DNA from 2 places in the Embleya sp. NPDC056575 genome. Region 1 is predicted to be linked to the other one. Evidence: riboswitches for the same ligand, from Rfam matches in the RefSeq annotation. Region 1 holds a riboswitch; the other holds the start of a gene.

The links. A riboswitch is a leader RNA that binds a small molecule or an ion and turns the genes downstream of it on or off. The one in region 1 is predicted to bind S-adenosylmethionine.
Region 2: another riboswitch for S-adenosylmethionine. It lies ahead of ACFRCG_RS18400 (aminotransferase class V-fold PLP-dependent enzyme); the one in region 1 lies ahead of thrC (threonine synthase).

What each region holds. Positions count from the first base shown of each region.
Region 1 is NZ_JBHTVA010000032.1:4,660-11,677, forward strand. It holds gene ACFRCG_RS24835 (trehalose-6-phosphate synthase) at 1-529, opposite strand, end outside; gene ACFRCG_RS24840 (glucosyl-3-phosphoglycerate synthase) at 725-1,702, opposite strand; SAM riboswitch class I at 1,895-2,048, shown strand; gene thrC (threonine synthase) at 2,065-3,339, shown strand; gene ACFRCG_RS24850 (MoaD/ThiS family protein) at 3,336-3,614, shown strand; gene ACFRCG_RS24855 (cold-shock protein) at 4,036-4,239, shown strand; gene groL (chaperonin GroEL) at 5,145-6,773, shown strand; gene ACFRCG_RS24865 (hypothetical protein) at 6,914-7,018, shown strand, end outside.
Region 2 is NZ_JBHTVA010000021.1:26,149-33,166, forward strand. It holds gene ACFRCG_RS18390 (exonuclease domain-containing protein) at 1-470, shown strand, start outside; gene ACFRCG_RS18395 (Lrp/AsnC ligand binding domain-containing protein) at 577-855, shown strand; gene ACFRCG_RS18400 (aminotransferase class V-fold PLP-dependent enzyme) at 1,036-2,445, opposite strand; SAM riboswitch class IV at 2,680-2,796, opposite strand; gene trpD (anthranilate phosphoribosyltransferase) at 2,950-4,032, opposite strand; gene ACFRCG_RS18410 (hypothetical protein) at 4,118-4,531, opposite strand; gene ACFRCG_RS18415 (hypothetical protein) at 4,659-5,069, opposite strand; gene ACFRCG_RS18420 (cytochrome c oxidase assembly protein) at 5,079-6,200, opposite strand; gene ACFRCG_RS18425 (heme-copper oxidase subunit III) at 6,276-6,905, shown strand; gene ACFRCG_RS18430 (c-type cytochrome) at 6,952-7,018, shown strand, end outside.

The DNA of each region.
Region 1 (7,018 bases):
GTCGGCGGAGCAGTACCGGCACCAGCGTCAGGTGGTAGTCCTGTACGACCACCTTCGCGCCCTCGGCCGCCTCCTCCGCCAGGGCCTCGGCGAACGCCTGGTTGTACGCCTCGTAGGAGGCCCATTCCTTCCGGAAGCGCGCGTCGAAGACCGGCTTGGAGGGGGTGTCGTAGAGCAGGTGGTGGACGAACCACAGGGTCGAGTTCGCTATGGCGTTGTACGCCCGCGCGAACGTGCCGGGGTCGATGTCGAGCATCCGTACGGCCAGCCCGCCGGTGTCGTGACCGGCGAGATCCAGCCGGCCCGAGGGCGCGGCGCGGGTCGCGGTGCGGTCGGGCTCGCCGAGCGCGGAGCACACCCACACGGCGCCGGTGCCCTGCCCGGCGGTGGACAGGCCGGACACCAGTCCGCCGCCGCCGCGCCGCACCGTGAGTGTGCCGTCGTCCTCCAGGGAGAAGGACACGGGACCGCGGTTGGAGGCGACCAGCACCCCGGCGGGAGCGGGGGTGGCGGGTTGGGGAGCACTCATGCCCCGACCCTAGCCACGCATCCCGGTGCGCAAACCCGGGCCGGGCGAGCCCTGGGTTCGAACGGTGTGGCGAGTATCACGCCCACCGGCCACTACCGCACGTAGTCGGACTGTGCCTCTCGGATATCGGCGAGCCCTTGGCCACCGAGGCGGAAACCCGGGCCGAACGCCGGGGAAACTCTCGGGCCGGGGGGGTCAGCGCCCGACCAGGCGGGTTCGCGCCCGGTACTCGGGCACCTCGGCCATCGGCGGTCGCTCCCGGACGGCGATGTCGTGGGTGCGTACGCGAAAGCCCGCCTCGTCCCGTTCGAACTGGGTCAGCACGGTGTTCGGCGTGGCCGGGTGCGCGCCGGCGGGAGCGCGGCGCAGGCGGCGCTCGACGGCCTGGAGTATCTCCGCCGCCATCCGCCCCAGGCCCGCCTCGTCCTGGTGGTTGTGCCGCCGCACACCGACGTCCACCTGGGCCATCGCGTCCAGGCCGACCAGGCGCAGGGTGTCCACGAGCATCGCGGTCTCGATGCCGTAGCCGCAGGGGAAGGGCAGCTGTTCGAGCAGCGTGCGGCGGGCCGCGTATTCGCCGCCGAGCGGCTGCACGAAGCCGGCCAGTTCGGGCCAGTGCAGGTTGAGCAGGGGACGGGCGACCAGTTCGGTCACCCGGCCGCCGCCGGCGGGCACGATGGTGTCGCCGATCTCCAGCGGCCGGTCGTACATGGCCTTGACCAGCTGGACCGAGGGGTCGGTGAGCAGCGGGCCGAGGATCCCGGTGACGAAGTCCGCCGAGAAGTCCTTCAGGTCGGCGTCCACAAACGCGACGATGTCGCCGTCGGTGACCAGGAGCGAGCGCCACAACACCTCGCCCTTGCCGCGCACGGCCGCGAGCGCGGGCAGGATGTCGTCGCGGTGCACCACCCGCGCGCCCGCGTCGGCGGCCACCCGCGCGGTGTCGTCGGTGGAGCCGGAGTCGACCACCACCAGCTCGTCCACCAGTGGTATCCGCTCGATCAGCTCGGTCCGGATCACCTTGACGATGTCGCCGACGGTCGCCGCCTCGTTCAACGCGGGCAGGACGACGCTGACCCGGGTGTCGCGTTTGGCGTCGAGAAGCCTGTCGACGGGCCAGTCGGCGGCGGCGGAGGACCGCCGTCGGAGCCAGTCGCCCACCTCGTGCGTCACGTTCGAAGATCCCCTGTCGTCGCCGGTGTTCCGGCCTCGGTCGTTCCACCCTTTATCGTCTCGCGAGGTGGACCGGATGATCGACGCGGCACCGGTTCGGTTACAGTCGTCGTCACCGGTTACGACGATCGCACGTCGGACCGGACAAACGCGGACCGGCCACCCGGCGAAGGGTGTGTCCACCGCCATAGCAGCTCATCCAGAGGGGCAGAGGGAACGGCCCGTTGAAGCCCCGGCAACCATCCGATCGTCATTCCTCGTGACGCGCTTTCGGCGCGAGCGAGCGGCCGACGAGTCGGACAGGTGCCAAGTCCGGCCCGTGGGACCCCACGGGTAAAGATGAGGACAGAAAGGCCCTCGCCATGGCGACACCCACCGCCACCCGCACCACCAGCGCCACCCCCACCTCCTTCGGTCCGGCCGTCGCGCTGTCGTGTCGCGAGTGCGGCGAGCGCACGGAGCTCGGCCCGAAGTACGCCTGCGAGTCCTGTTTCGGCCCCCTCGAGGTCGCCTACGAGTTCGGCACCGTGACGCGGGAGCGGATCGAGGCCGGGCCGCACAACATCTGGCGCTACGCGCCGCTGCTGCCGGTGTCCGCGGACGTCGCGTCCCGGCCCAGCCTGAACCCCGGCTTCACCAAGCTCGTCCGGGCCGAGAACCTGGGTCGCGAGCTGGGCGTGCGCAACCTGCACGTCAAGGACGACTCCGGGAACCCGACGCACTCCTTCAAGGACCGCGTGGTGGCGATCGCGGTCGAGGCCGCGCGCACCTTCGGCTTCACCACGCTGTCCTGCTCGTCCACCGGCAACCTGGCCGGCGCGGTGGGTGCCGCCGCCGCCCGGGTGGGCCTGCGCAGCTGTGTGTTCATCCCGTCCGACCTGGAGGCCGGCAAGGTCGTCACGGCGGCGGTCTACGGCGGCGAGCTGGTCGCCATCGAGGGGACCTACGACGAGGTCAACCGATTCTGTTCGGAGCTGATCGGCGACCCGGCCGGCGAGAGCTGGGGCTTCGTCAACGTCAACCTGCGGCCCTACTACGGCGAGGGTTCCAAGACGCTCGCCTACGAGATCGCGGAACAACTCGGCTGGAAACTGCCGGAGCAGATCGTCATTCCCATCGCGTCGGGGTCGCAGCTGACCAAGATCGACAAGGGCTTCCGCGAGTTGATCGCGCTGGGTCTGGTCGAGGACGCGCCGTACAAGATCTTCGGCGCCCAGGCGACGGGGTGCTCCCCGGTGGCCGCCGCGTGGAAGGCCGGGCACGACGTGATCCGCCCGGTGCGGCCGGACACGATCGCCAAGTCGCTCGCGATCGGCAACCCCGCCGACGGCCCCTACGTGCTCGACGTGTGCAAGCGCACGGGCGGCGCGGTGGAGGACGTGAACGACGTCGAGGTGGTCGAGGCGATGAAGCTGCTCGCGCGTACCGAGGGCATCTTCGGCGAGACCGCGGGCGGGGTCACCGTGGGCTGCCTGCGCAAGCTGCTCGAGTCCGGCGCGCTGGACCCGGACGCCGAGACGGTCGTGCTCAACACGGGCGACGGCCTCAAGACGTTGGACGCGGTCACGCCGACGACCGGACCCACCGCGACCATTCGACCCACCCTGGACTCCTTCCGAAAGGCCGGCCTCGCATGAGCGTCTCCGTTCGCATCCCGACCATCCTGCGCACCTACACGGGTGGGGCGGCGGAGGTGTCCGCCGAGGGCACCACGCTCGCCGAGGTCCTGGACTCGCTGGAAAAGGACCACACCGGAATTCGCGCGCGCATCCTCGACGACGAGGGCAAGCTGCGTCGCTTTGTGAATCTGTACGTGGACGACGAGGACGTGCGCTTCGCCGACGGGCTCGCCACGGCGATCCCCGACAAGGGCACCGTTTCGATCATCCCGGCGGTCGCCGGGGGTTGCTGACGCGATAGGCCGAGCGTCCCGATCTTCCTCGATCGGGCACGAAACGGAACCGGGAAATCCGCCGCGCGAGCACCGCGCGGCGGATTTCTTCGTTCCTGCCGAAGGTTGTGCGTAACCCGGGTTTAACCGGCTCCATTTCCCGTCTTTGGCGGCGGCGCGTCGGTAAACCCGTGGTCGGGATCACATCCGATATGTGCTCAAAGTCGTTTTCCTGGTGGATTGAAATACGGCTTTTCCGGAGACTCGCGAAGAATGCGAGTTTTATTCGCTCGGGAATTCTCGTCCGATTGACCTGTTGCTCCGGGCATCCGTCCGGATACATTCAGCCGCGGTCGTAGCAGAGGGCCGGGTCCTTCTGGATACGAACCCGGAGCTGCGGCGTGCAGTATCCGTGAAAGGGCCAGTAACAGGGGAGTTAGGAATGGCTCAGGGCGCCGTCAAGTGGTTCAACGCGGAGAAGGGGTACGGCTTCATCGCGGTCGACGGTGGGGCGGACGTTTTCGTCCACTACAGCGCGATCCAGATGGACGGGTACCGGACGCTCGAGGAGGGGCAGCGAGTCGAGTTCGAGATCTCGCAGGGGCAGAAGGGGCCGCAGGCCGACATGGTCCGCGTCACCGCCTGAACCGGGAGCCATGCGCTCCTCTGCTCCTCTGCTTGAAACGGTCCACACCACGGACTGCACGACACATCGCGGCACACAACGCGCCCGATCCTGTCGGATCCATGACCGGGGCCCGGCCTTCCCGCCAAGCGGGGGCCGGGCCCCGGTCGTTGCCCCCCGGCCCCGACGTGCGGGCGGCGGCGAGGCACGCGGGTGCGGCGGAGCACGGGTCGGGGCCGGACGCGCGAATCCGCTCCGGCGGGAGGCGGCCCACCAGAGCGACGCGGGCACAACCTACGCGGCCGAACCCGCCCCCCGCGCCCGCGCAACCCACAGGCACGGCACCCGAACCCGGCATGGCCACGGACGACCCGGCGGCGCGACCGGCCCCGGGGTGAGCCAGGGCGGGCGCGACGCCCGCACCGGATGCGGGCCCAGAGGCGGCACATCCGAACCCGTCCCGGCCGTGCGGGCGACGCCCAGGGCCCGAACCACGCAACCGCGCAACCACCGCGGGCCCGGCAGCCGGGATTCCCGTTCCGGGCCGGGACGTGCCGGGGCGGGCGGGCCCGGCCGGGGGCCGTGCGGGCGGGCGGGGGCGCACACGTACCCGTGTCGGGCGGCCGAGGCCAGGGCCCGCGACATGTGGATGGGCTGCGCCTCGGGGCCCGGGTGAGGGGTGGGGGTGGGGTGTGTGACACGCGCGGGTGTGGGTCGGGGAGCCCGGACCCGCTCGTTGCGCTTGCACTCGGCATGGTCGAGTGCTAATCATTGGCGTTAGCACTCTGGATGTGAGAGTGACAGAAACGGACCGGGCCGGTGAGGCTCGGCACCCGTGAGGGAGGGATCCTCGCGGTGGTCGGGTCGTCCGTCGCGGGCGCCTGTGCGGTCCGGCACTCACCCCCGTTCTGGGAGGACTTCACCACATGGCCAAGATCATCGCGTTCAACGAGGAAGCGCGCCGCGGCCTCGAGCGCGGGATGAACCAGCTCGCCGACGCCGTCAAGGTCACGCTGGGCCCCAAGGGCCGCAACGTCGTGCTCGAGAAGAAGTGGGGTGCGCCCACCATCACCAACGATGGTGTGAGCATCGCCAAGGAGATCGAGCTCGAGGACCCGTACGAGAAGATCGGTGCCGAGCTGGTCAAGGAGGTCGCCAAGAAGACGGACGACGTCGCCGGTGACGGTACGACGACCGCGACCGTCCTCGCCCAGGCGCTCGTCCGCGAGGGCCTGCGCAACGTGGCCGCCGGCGCGAACCCGATGGCCCTCAAGCGTGGCATCGAGAAGGCCGTCGAGGCCGTCTCCGAGCAGCTGCTCGCGCTCGCGAAGGACGTCGAGACGAAGGAGCAGATCGCCTCCACCGCCTCGATCTCCGCCGCTGACCCCCTGATCGGCGAGATGATCGCCGAGGCCATGGACAAGGTCGGCAAGGAAGGCGTCATCACCGTCGAGGAGAGCAACACCTTCGGTCTCGAGCTCGAGCTCACCGAGGGCATGCGCTTCGACAAGGGCTACATCTCGCCCTACTTCGCGACCGACATGGAGCGCATGGAGGCCGTCCTCGAAGACGCCTATGTGCTCATCGTCAACTCGAAGATCACCTCGGTGAAGGACCTCCTCCCGCTCCTCGAGAAGGTCATGCAGTCGGGCAAGCCGCTCATGATCATCTCCGAGGACGTCGAGGGCGAGGCCCTGGCCACGCTCGTCGTGAACAAGATCCGCGGCACCTTCAAGTCCGTCGCCGTCAAGGCTCCGGGCTTCGGCGACCGTCGCAAGGCCATGCTCGGCGACATCGCCATCCTCACCGGTGGCCAGGTCATCTCCGAGGAGGTCGGCCTCAAGCTCGACACCGCCGGTCTCGAACTCCTCGGCCGCGCCCGCAAGGTCGTCGTCACCAAGGACGAGACCACCATCGTCGACGGCGCCGGTGACTCGGACCAGGTCGCGGGTCGGGTCAACCAGATCCGCGCCGAGATCGAGAACTCCGACTCGGACTACGACCGCGAGAAGCTTCAGGAGCGCCTGGCGAAGCTCGCGGGCGGCGTGGCGGTCATCAAGGCCGGTGCCGCGACCGAGGTCGAGCTCAAGGAGCGCAAGCACCGCATCGAGGACGCGGTGCGCAACGCGAAGGCCGCCGTCGAGGAGGGCATCGTCGCCGGTGGTGGCGTGGCCCTGCTCCAGGCGTCCACCATCGCGTTCGACAAGCTCGACCTGGACGGCGACGAGGCCACCGGCGCGAACATCGTGCGCCTGGCCGTCGAGGCCCCGCTCAAGCAGATCGCGGTCAACGCCGGCCTCGAGGGCGGCGTGGTTGTGGAGAAGGTGCGCAACCTGACCCCGGGTCACGGCCTCAACGCCGCGACCGGCGACTACGTGGACCTCATCGCCGAGGGCATCATCGACCCGGCGAAGGTCACCCGTTCCGCGCTGCAGAACGCCGCGTCGATCGCCGCGCTGTTCCTGACCACCGAGGCCGTCATCGCCGACAAGCCGGAGAAGAACGCCGCTCCGGCCGGCGGCGGCGCCCCGGACATGGGCGGCATGGACTTCTGATCCGCTGAGGATCGGTAGTCCCGACCCACCCGGTCGGTAGGCTCCACGAAAGAGGCGGTCCCCTTCGGGGGGCTGCCTCTTTCGCGTCCCACCGGGCCCTTCCACCACTGTTCGCGTTTCGGCATCTCGGTGTGGAAATCATGTCGGTTGGTCGCCTGTGTGTTCCCGACCCGGTGGTGATGGCCCGGGAAGACGTGGCCACGCCGACTCCGGCGCATCGGATTCTTCTCGTCGCCGAGATCACC
Region 2 (7,018 bases), on a different contig from region 1:
GGGTGCCGATCCCGGAGTTCATCACCGACCTGACCGGGATATCCGACGATCTGGTGGCCGACGCGCCCCCGCTGCGTCTGGTGCTGCCGGCGTTCACCCACTTCGCCGAGGACGCGATCCTGGTCGCCCACAACGCCCCCTTCGACGTGGGCTTTCTGCGTACCGCGAGCATCGCGTGCGACCACGCCTGGCCCGACTTCCGGGTCGTCGACACCCTCGCCCTGGCCCGTGCGCTGCTGCCCGCCGGGACACTGCCGAACCTGCGATTGGGCACCCTGGCGCGCTACTTCGAGGCGCCCACCGACCCGACCCACCGAGCGTTGGCCGACGCACGCGCGACGGCACACGTGCTACGCGCGTTCATCGACCGGATGCACGCGAGCGGGCGCCACGAACTGGCCGACCTCCTGGCCCTGGGCCGCCCCCCGGCACCGGGCGTCCGCGAGCGCCAAACCACTCCGATCGGGTGACCCGTGACCCGGCTTCGAGTACACATGGTCGCGCCGGCGATCCCGCACCGACGGGCGCGCCGACTAAGCTCGGGCATCTTGTCGTCGACAGCCGGAGGACTACCCCGTGATCACCGCGATCGTGCAGGTCAAGACGCGTGTGGACCAGACCCCGGAAATCGCGGAGGCGATCGCCGCGATCGAGGGCGTGAGCGAGGTCTACTCGGTGACCGGTGAATTCGACCTGATCGCCATGGTGCGCGTACGCGCCCACGACGACCTGGCCGACGTCATCCCCGGCCGCCTCAACAAGGTCCCGGGAGTAGAGGCCACCACCACCCACATCGCCTTCCGCACCTACTCCCAACACGACCTGGAAGCAGCCTTCGCCATCGGCCTCGAATAACCAACCCCAACCGCCCCCCACCCCCGACCCGGCACCTCTCAGCCCGTCCGGCGTTTGAGGACTCCCGGGCCGGAGGCCGGCCCAGAACGCGACCCAGCCCCAATCAGCCCGTCCGGCGTTTGAGGACGCCCCACCCCGTCCAAGGCCCAGGCACGCGACCCCCGCCCGCCCACACCTCCGTCACGCCGCAGGCAACACGCGCGGGTCCGAATCAGGAACGCACCGGCCTCCATCCACCGTGTAGCTCCACCGCGCCCCCCGCTCCACCACTTCCCGAACCGCCGCCGCGAAGCGGTCCAGGTGCTCGACGGGCGTCCCCACACCGAAGCTGACCCGGATCGCGTTGAGGTTCTGCTGCCCCTCCGGCGCGTCCGGCGACCCACACTCGGTCGGCTGATCGGCCCGCCCGCCCAACAGGTGCCGCACCAGCGGGTGCGCGCAGAACAGCCCGTCGCGCACCCCGATCCCGTACTCCGCCGACAACACCGCCGCGAACCGCGAGCTGTTCCACCCCTCGACCACGAACGAGAGCACGCCCACCCGCGCCGACTCGGGCCCGAACAGCTCCAGCGTCCGCACCTGGGGAATCTCCGCCAACCGCGCCCGCAACCGCGCCAACAGCGCCTCCTCGCGCGCGACCAGCGCCGCCGGCCCCGCCTCGGTGATCGCCCGGCACGCGGACGCCAACGCGTAGGCGCCGATCACGTTCGGCGACCCCGCCTCGTGCCGGGCCGCGCCGCTCTGCCACTCGACGTGGTCGCGCGAGACCGCCTTGCTCGCCCCGCCGCCCGCCAGGTACGGCTCCGCCGCGTCCAGCCAGTCCCCGCGCCCCGCCAACACCCCCGAGCCGAACGGCGCGTACAGCTTGTGCGCCGACAGCGCGACCCAGTCCACGTCCAGGTCCGCGACCGACACCGGGTGGTGCGGCGCCAGTTGCGCCGCGTCCAGCACGATCCGCGCCCCGAACCGGTGCGCCACCTCGGCCAGTTCCGCCACCGGGAACAGCTCGCCGGTCACGTTCGAGGCGCCGGTCACGCACACCAGCCGAGGCCCGTCACCGGAGCCTTCGAGCGCGGCCTCCAGCGCCGCGACCGCCTGCGCCGGCGAGGACGGCGCCGCCAACTGGGTCACCCCGGCATGCCGACGCCACGGCAGCAGCGCCGCGTGGTGCTCGGTCTCGAACACGAACACCCGCGTGCCGCGCGGCAGTACCGAGGCGAGCAGGTTCAGCGAGTCGGTGGTGCCCCGGGTGAACAGCAGCGTGTCGTCACCCCGCAGCCCGAGGAACTCCGCGACCGTGGCCCGGCTCTGCTCGTACAGCTCGGTGGACAACTGCGACAGGTAGCCGGCGCCGCGGTGCACGCTGCCGTAGTACGGCAGATAGCCGGCCACGTCGTCCCACACCCGCTGCAGACACGGCGCGCTGGCCCCGTAGTCGAGCGCCGCGTACTCCACCTCACCCCCGGTGACCAGCGGAACGAGCACATCCCGCCCGACCACGGGCAACGGGGCGGCAATGGCGACATCGGCGTCGAAGGCAACGGAGGCGGCGGAAGCGGCGGAGGCGGCGGAAGCGGTACCGGCGGTCATGGCAAATCTCCTCGGCAGACGAGAACCGACCCCACGCGATGTCGAGAAGTCGACATCAAAACAGCGCGGAGTGATCCCCGGATGAAATGTGGTCTCGGAAAAGCGACGCGCGACGACTCAGCGCGTACGGAATGGGCCGATCAGCCCGTTTCGAGAAAGAGATTTCACGCCATCACATGCTCCCCAGGTACAGGACCCGGTTCGCATGGGGCAATTGCCTACCGCCACACCAGGGGTCCGCGCTTGCCGGGACGCCTGACGACGCCCGACCGTGTCATCACCCGGGGCACCCCACCGCGGAGCGAGGGTTGCCGGACAGCAAGCCGGGGCTTTCCACTGTCACTCGTGACCTGCGCAGAATTATTACCGCAGGAATCGCCGCGCGCAACGACCACCCCACCGGTTCCACATACTGGACACCCGCCCCCGCGCCCGGACGGAGCCGAACGCGACGACGCCGGGCGGGCCGACCTCGGCCCACCCGGCGCACACATCCGCCTCCGGCTACCCCCGGGCGAACGACCGCGTCACGCCCACCCATCGATCGAGCGCCGCCTGCGCCGCCCCCGAGTCGATCGCCTCCGCCGCCCGCTCGATCCCGGCCGCCAACTGCTGCGTCAACGATCCGTCTCCCGGGCCGAGCGCGGCCAGCGCCGCCGCCGAGTTCAACAACACCGCGTCGCGCACCGCGCCCTTCTCCCCCGCGAGCAGCTTCCGGGCCACCCCCGCGTTGAACATCGCGTCGCCGCCGCGCAGCGTCTCGATCCCGTTCAACGCGATGCCCAGGTCGCGCGGATCCACCCGGTCCTCGCGCACGTCGCCGTCCCGCACGATCCACACCTGGGACGTGGTGGTCACGGTCAACTCGTCCAACCCGTCGTCACCGCGAAAGACCAGGGCGGTGGCCCCACGATCGGCCAGCACACCGGCCACGATCGGCGCCATCCGCAGATCCGCGACCCCGATCGCGTGATGCCGGACCCGCGCCGGATTGGTCAGCGGACCCAGGAAGTTGAACGTGGTCGGCACCCCCAGCTCGCGCCGCGCCTGCGCGGCGTGCCGCAGCGACGGGTGGAAACGCTGCGCGAAGCACAGCGTGATGCCCGCCTCCCCGGCCGTCCGGGCCACCTGCTCCGGGGTCAGATCCAGCACCACGCCGAGCGCTTCGAGCACGTCGGCCGCGCCGCTGGCGGACGACGCCGCCCGGTTGCCGTGCTTGACCACGGTCTCGCCCGCGCCCGCGACCACGATCGCGGACATGGTCGAGATGTTCACCGTGCGGGCGAGGTCGCCGCCCGTGCCGACGATGTCCACCGTGCGACCGGGCACCTCGATGGTCGACGCGTGCTCGTACATCGCCCGCACCAGACCCGAGACCTCGTCCACGGTCTCGCCCTTGGCCCGCAGCGCGATCACGAACCCGGCCACCTGCACCGGCGTGGCCTCACCCGTCATGATGTGGTCCATGGCCCACGCCGTGGCATCCGCCGGCAGGTCGTCACCCCGCATGAGCGAGGCCAGGATGTCGCGCCAGGAACGGGCCGCCGGATTGCCGCCGCTCTGGTACGTGGAGGCCGAGGCGCCCATGGTCCGCTCCCGCAGTGTCATCGGATGAGTCGGCGCCAGCGTACCGACCGGGGCCGGCGACACCCGACGGTTATCCGCGATGCGGTCAGGCCGGCTGACGTCCCGCGATCCGCCCGCGGATCAGGTCGGCCGCCGCCGAGGCGAGCGTGCGCGGGTCCAGCGGATGCGCGACCACCGCGTCGGCCCGGCACCAGGTGGCCAGCCACGCGTCCTGCGGGCGACCGACCAGGGTGAGTACGGGCGGGCAGTTGTAGATCTCGTCCTTGAGCTGACGGCACACACCCATGCCGCCGGCGGGGGCGGTCTCCCCGTCCAGGATCACGAGGTCCACGCCGCCCTTGTCCATCGCCGCGATCACGGCGGGCTCGGTGGCGCACTCCAGGTATTCCACGAACGGCACGTCGACGGCGGGCCTGCGCCCGAGCGCGAGGGTGACCTTCCGACGGGTGTTGCGGTCGTCGCTGTACACAAGGACGGTCATGGTCTCGCCGCGCGTCATGTCCACCTGCCTGAGTCCGGGTACGGGACGACAACTTGGATCCGCCCCGGATGTTAGCGCTTTTCCCCGCCGGAATGTGGGGCTCGTCACGCCCCGATCCCGGCCCGACCGCCCGGGTCCGCCCGACTCACCCGCGCGCCAGCACCTCGTAGCCCTCGGCGTCCCCGCCCAACCGCTGCGCCAGCCCCGCCATCCGGGTGCGCTCGCGGGCCGGTTCGAGGCCGGTGAGCACCTGCTGCCGCGCGATCCGCACCCGCAGCGGCCGCTCGTCGGCCGCCACGACCGTGACCGCCCACTCGTCCGCCGCCAGGATCCGGGTCGCCTCCGCGACCGCGTCGTGGTCCGGCAGGGTCACCAGGTGCCGCATCACGAACGGACCGGTCTCCACCGCCACTCCGGCCGCCCGCATCTCCGCGACCACCGCCGAGTCGGCACGCGCCGGATCGAAGCAGGAGCCGACCACGACCAGCGTGCCGTCGTCGACGAGCACGGGCACCGGCTCGGCACGCCGCCTGCGGAGGAACCGTTCGAGGATCATGCCGCGACGCTACTCGGCCGCGCCCGCCGGCCTCGGCTCGGCCCCGGGGGGCACCCGGACGGCCGAATCGCCGTCCTCCGTTCGGGCAGAGTCACCCGCACGAGTGCTCTTCGCGACGGATTTTCCGGCGCCCCCGGCGCTCCCGACGGCCTCGGCACCGTCGCCGCCCGCCGCCGCCTCGCGCGCCAACCGCTCCTCCCGGGCCTTGCGCCCGGCCTCGATCAGTTCGAGTCGATCGAGCCGCCGATCCTCGCGCACCGCCTCGCGCTCGGACGCCTTGGCCCACTGCACGAACAACACGAGGAAGACGAGCAGCCCGATGATGTCGCCGCTGCCCCACAGGATCCCGCCGGCGGTGCCCTGATCGGACAGCGGACTCGCGCCCCAATCGCGACCGAGGTCGTTGTACCAGTCACCGGCCAGCACGGTGGACGAACTCATGATCGCGATGCCCAGCCAGGCGTGGAACGGCAACGTCGCGAAGACCGCGAGCAACCGCATCGGATGGCTCGCGCGCGGCATCGGGTCGAGCCCGAGCAGTGGCCAGAACCACATACAGCCGATGATCACGAAGTGCACGTGATTCATGTCGTGCATGAAGGTGTTCCGCAGCGTCAGCTCGTACCAGGGCGTGAAGTACAGCGCGAACGGATTGAGCACGAAGACGAAACCGGCGAAGGCCGGGAAGGTGACCACCTTCGAGAATCTGCTGTGCAGGAGGGCGTTGAGCCGATTACGCCACTTGGTCGGCAGGGTGCGCAGCGCGAGGGTGATCGGCGCGCCCAGCGCCAGGAAGATCGGCGTGATCATCGCCAGCACCATGTGCTGCACCATGTGCACGCTCAGCAACACGGTGTCGTAGGCGGCCAGCGCCGACTCGGTCGCGATCAGGAACGTGCCGAGACCCAACCCCAGGAACGAGAAGGTGCGCCACCGCGACCACGCGTCCCCGCGAGCCCTGAGCTTGTGCACCCCGTACAGATAGAGCCCGCCGAACAACATCGCGACCAGGATCGGGATCGGCTCGAACACCCACCCGGTCAGGAGCCGAATGGGGGTCAGTTCGGGCGGGACGTTCCCGGGGGTCGCGTGTGCCAGGAACATCCCGGCATCGCCTGCAGAGCCACTCACGGAACCAGAGCCTAACCCCGACACGTTCAACGAGGGTTACCCCCCGAAGTGTGGGCAGATCCGGCGACCGCAATAATGGCCGCCGTGGCGACAGCAACTTCACTAGAAACCGGGCCCCCCTCACACGGGACACACGGGACACTCAACCGTCCCAACTTGGTCAGCATCGGCACGATCGTCTGGTTGGCGTCGGAGCTGATGTTCTTCGCGGCCTTGTTCGCGATGTATTTCACGATCCGGTCGGTCACCGGCTCGGACGCCTGGCGCGAGCATGCCAGTGAGCTGAACATCCCGTTCTCGACGGGCAACACGACGATCCTCGTGTTGTCCTCGCTCACCTGTCAGCTCGGCGTCTTCGCGGCCGAACGCGGTGACGTCAAGAAGCTCCGCATGTGGTTCATCATCACCTTCATCATGGGCGCCGTCTTCGTCGGCGGTCAGGTGATGGAGTACACGGAGCTGGTCAAGGAGGGCACGACTCTTTCGTCGTCGGCTTACGGTTCGGTCTTCTACCTGACCACCGGCTTCCACGGCATGCACGTGACGGGCGGTCTGATCGCCTTCCTGTTGGTCCTCGGACGCACCTACGCGGCCCGACGGTTCACGCACGAGCAGGCCACGGCCGCAATCGTCGTCTCGTACTACTGGCACTTCGTCGACGTGGTCTGGATCGGTCTGTTCTTCACGATCTACGTCATCAGGTAGACGTCCCGACACTCACTACGCAGACGACATTGGACCGGGGTTATCCGTGAAAAAGCTCTCCGCGCGGCGACGCCACCCCTTGGCGGCGATCGTCGTACTCATTTTTGCGCTCG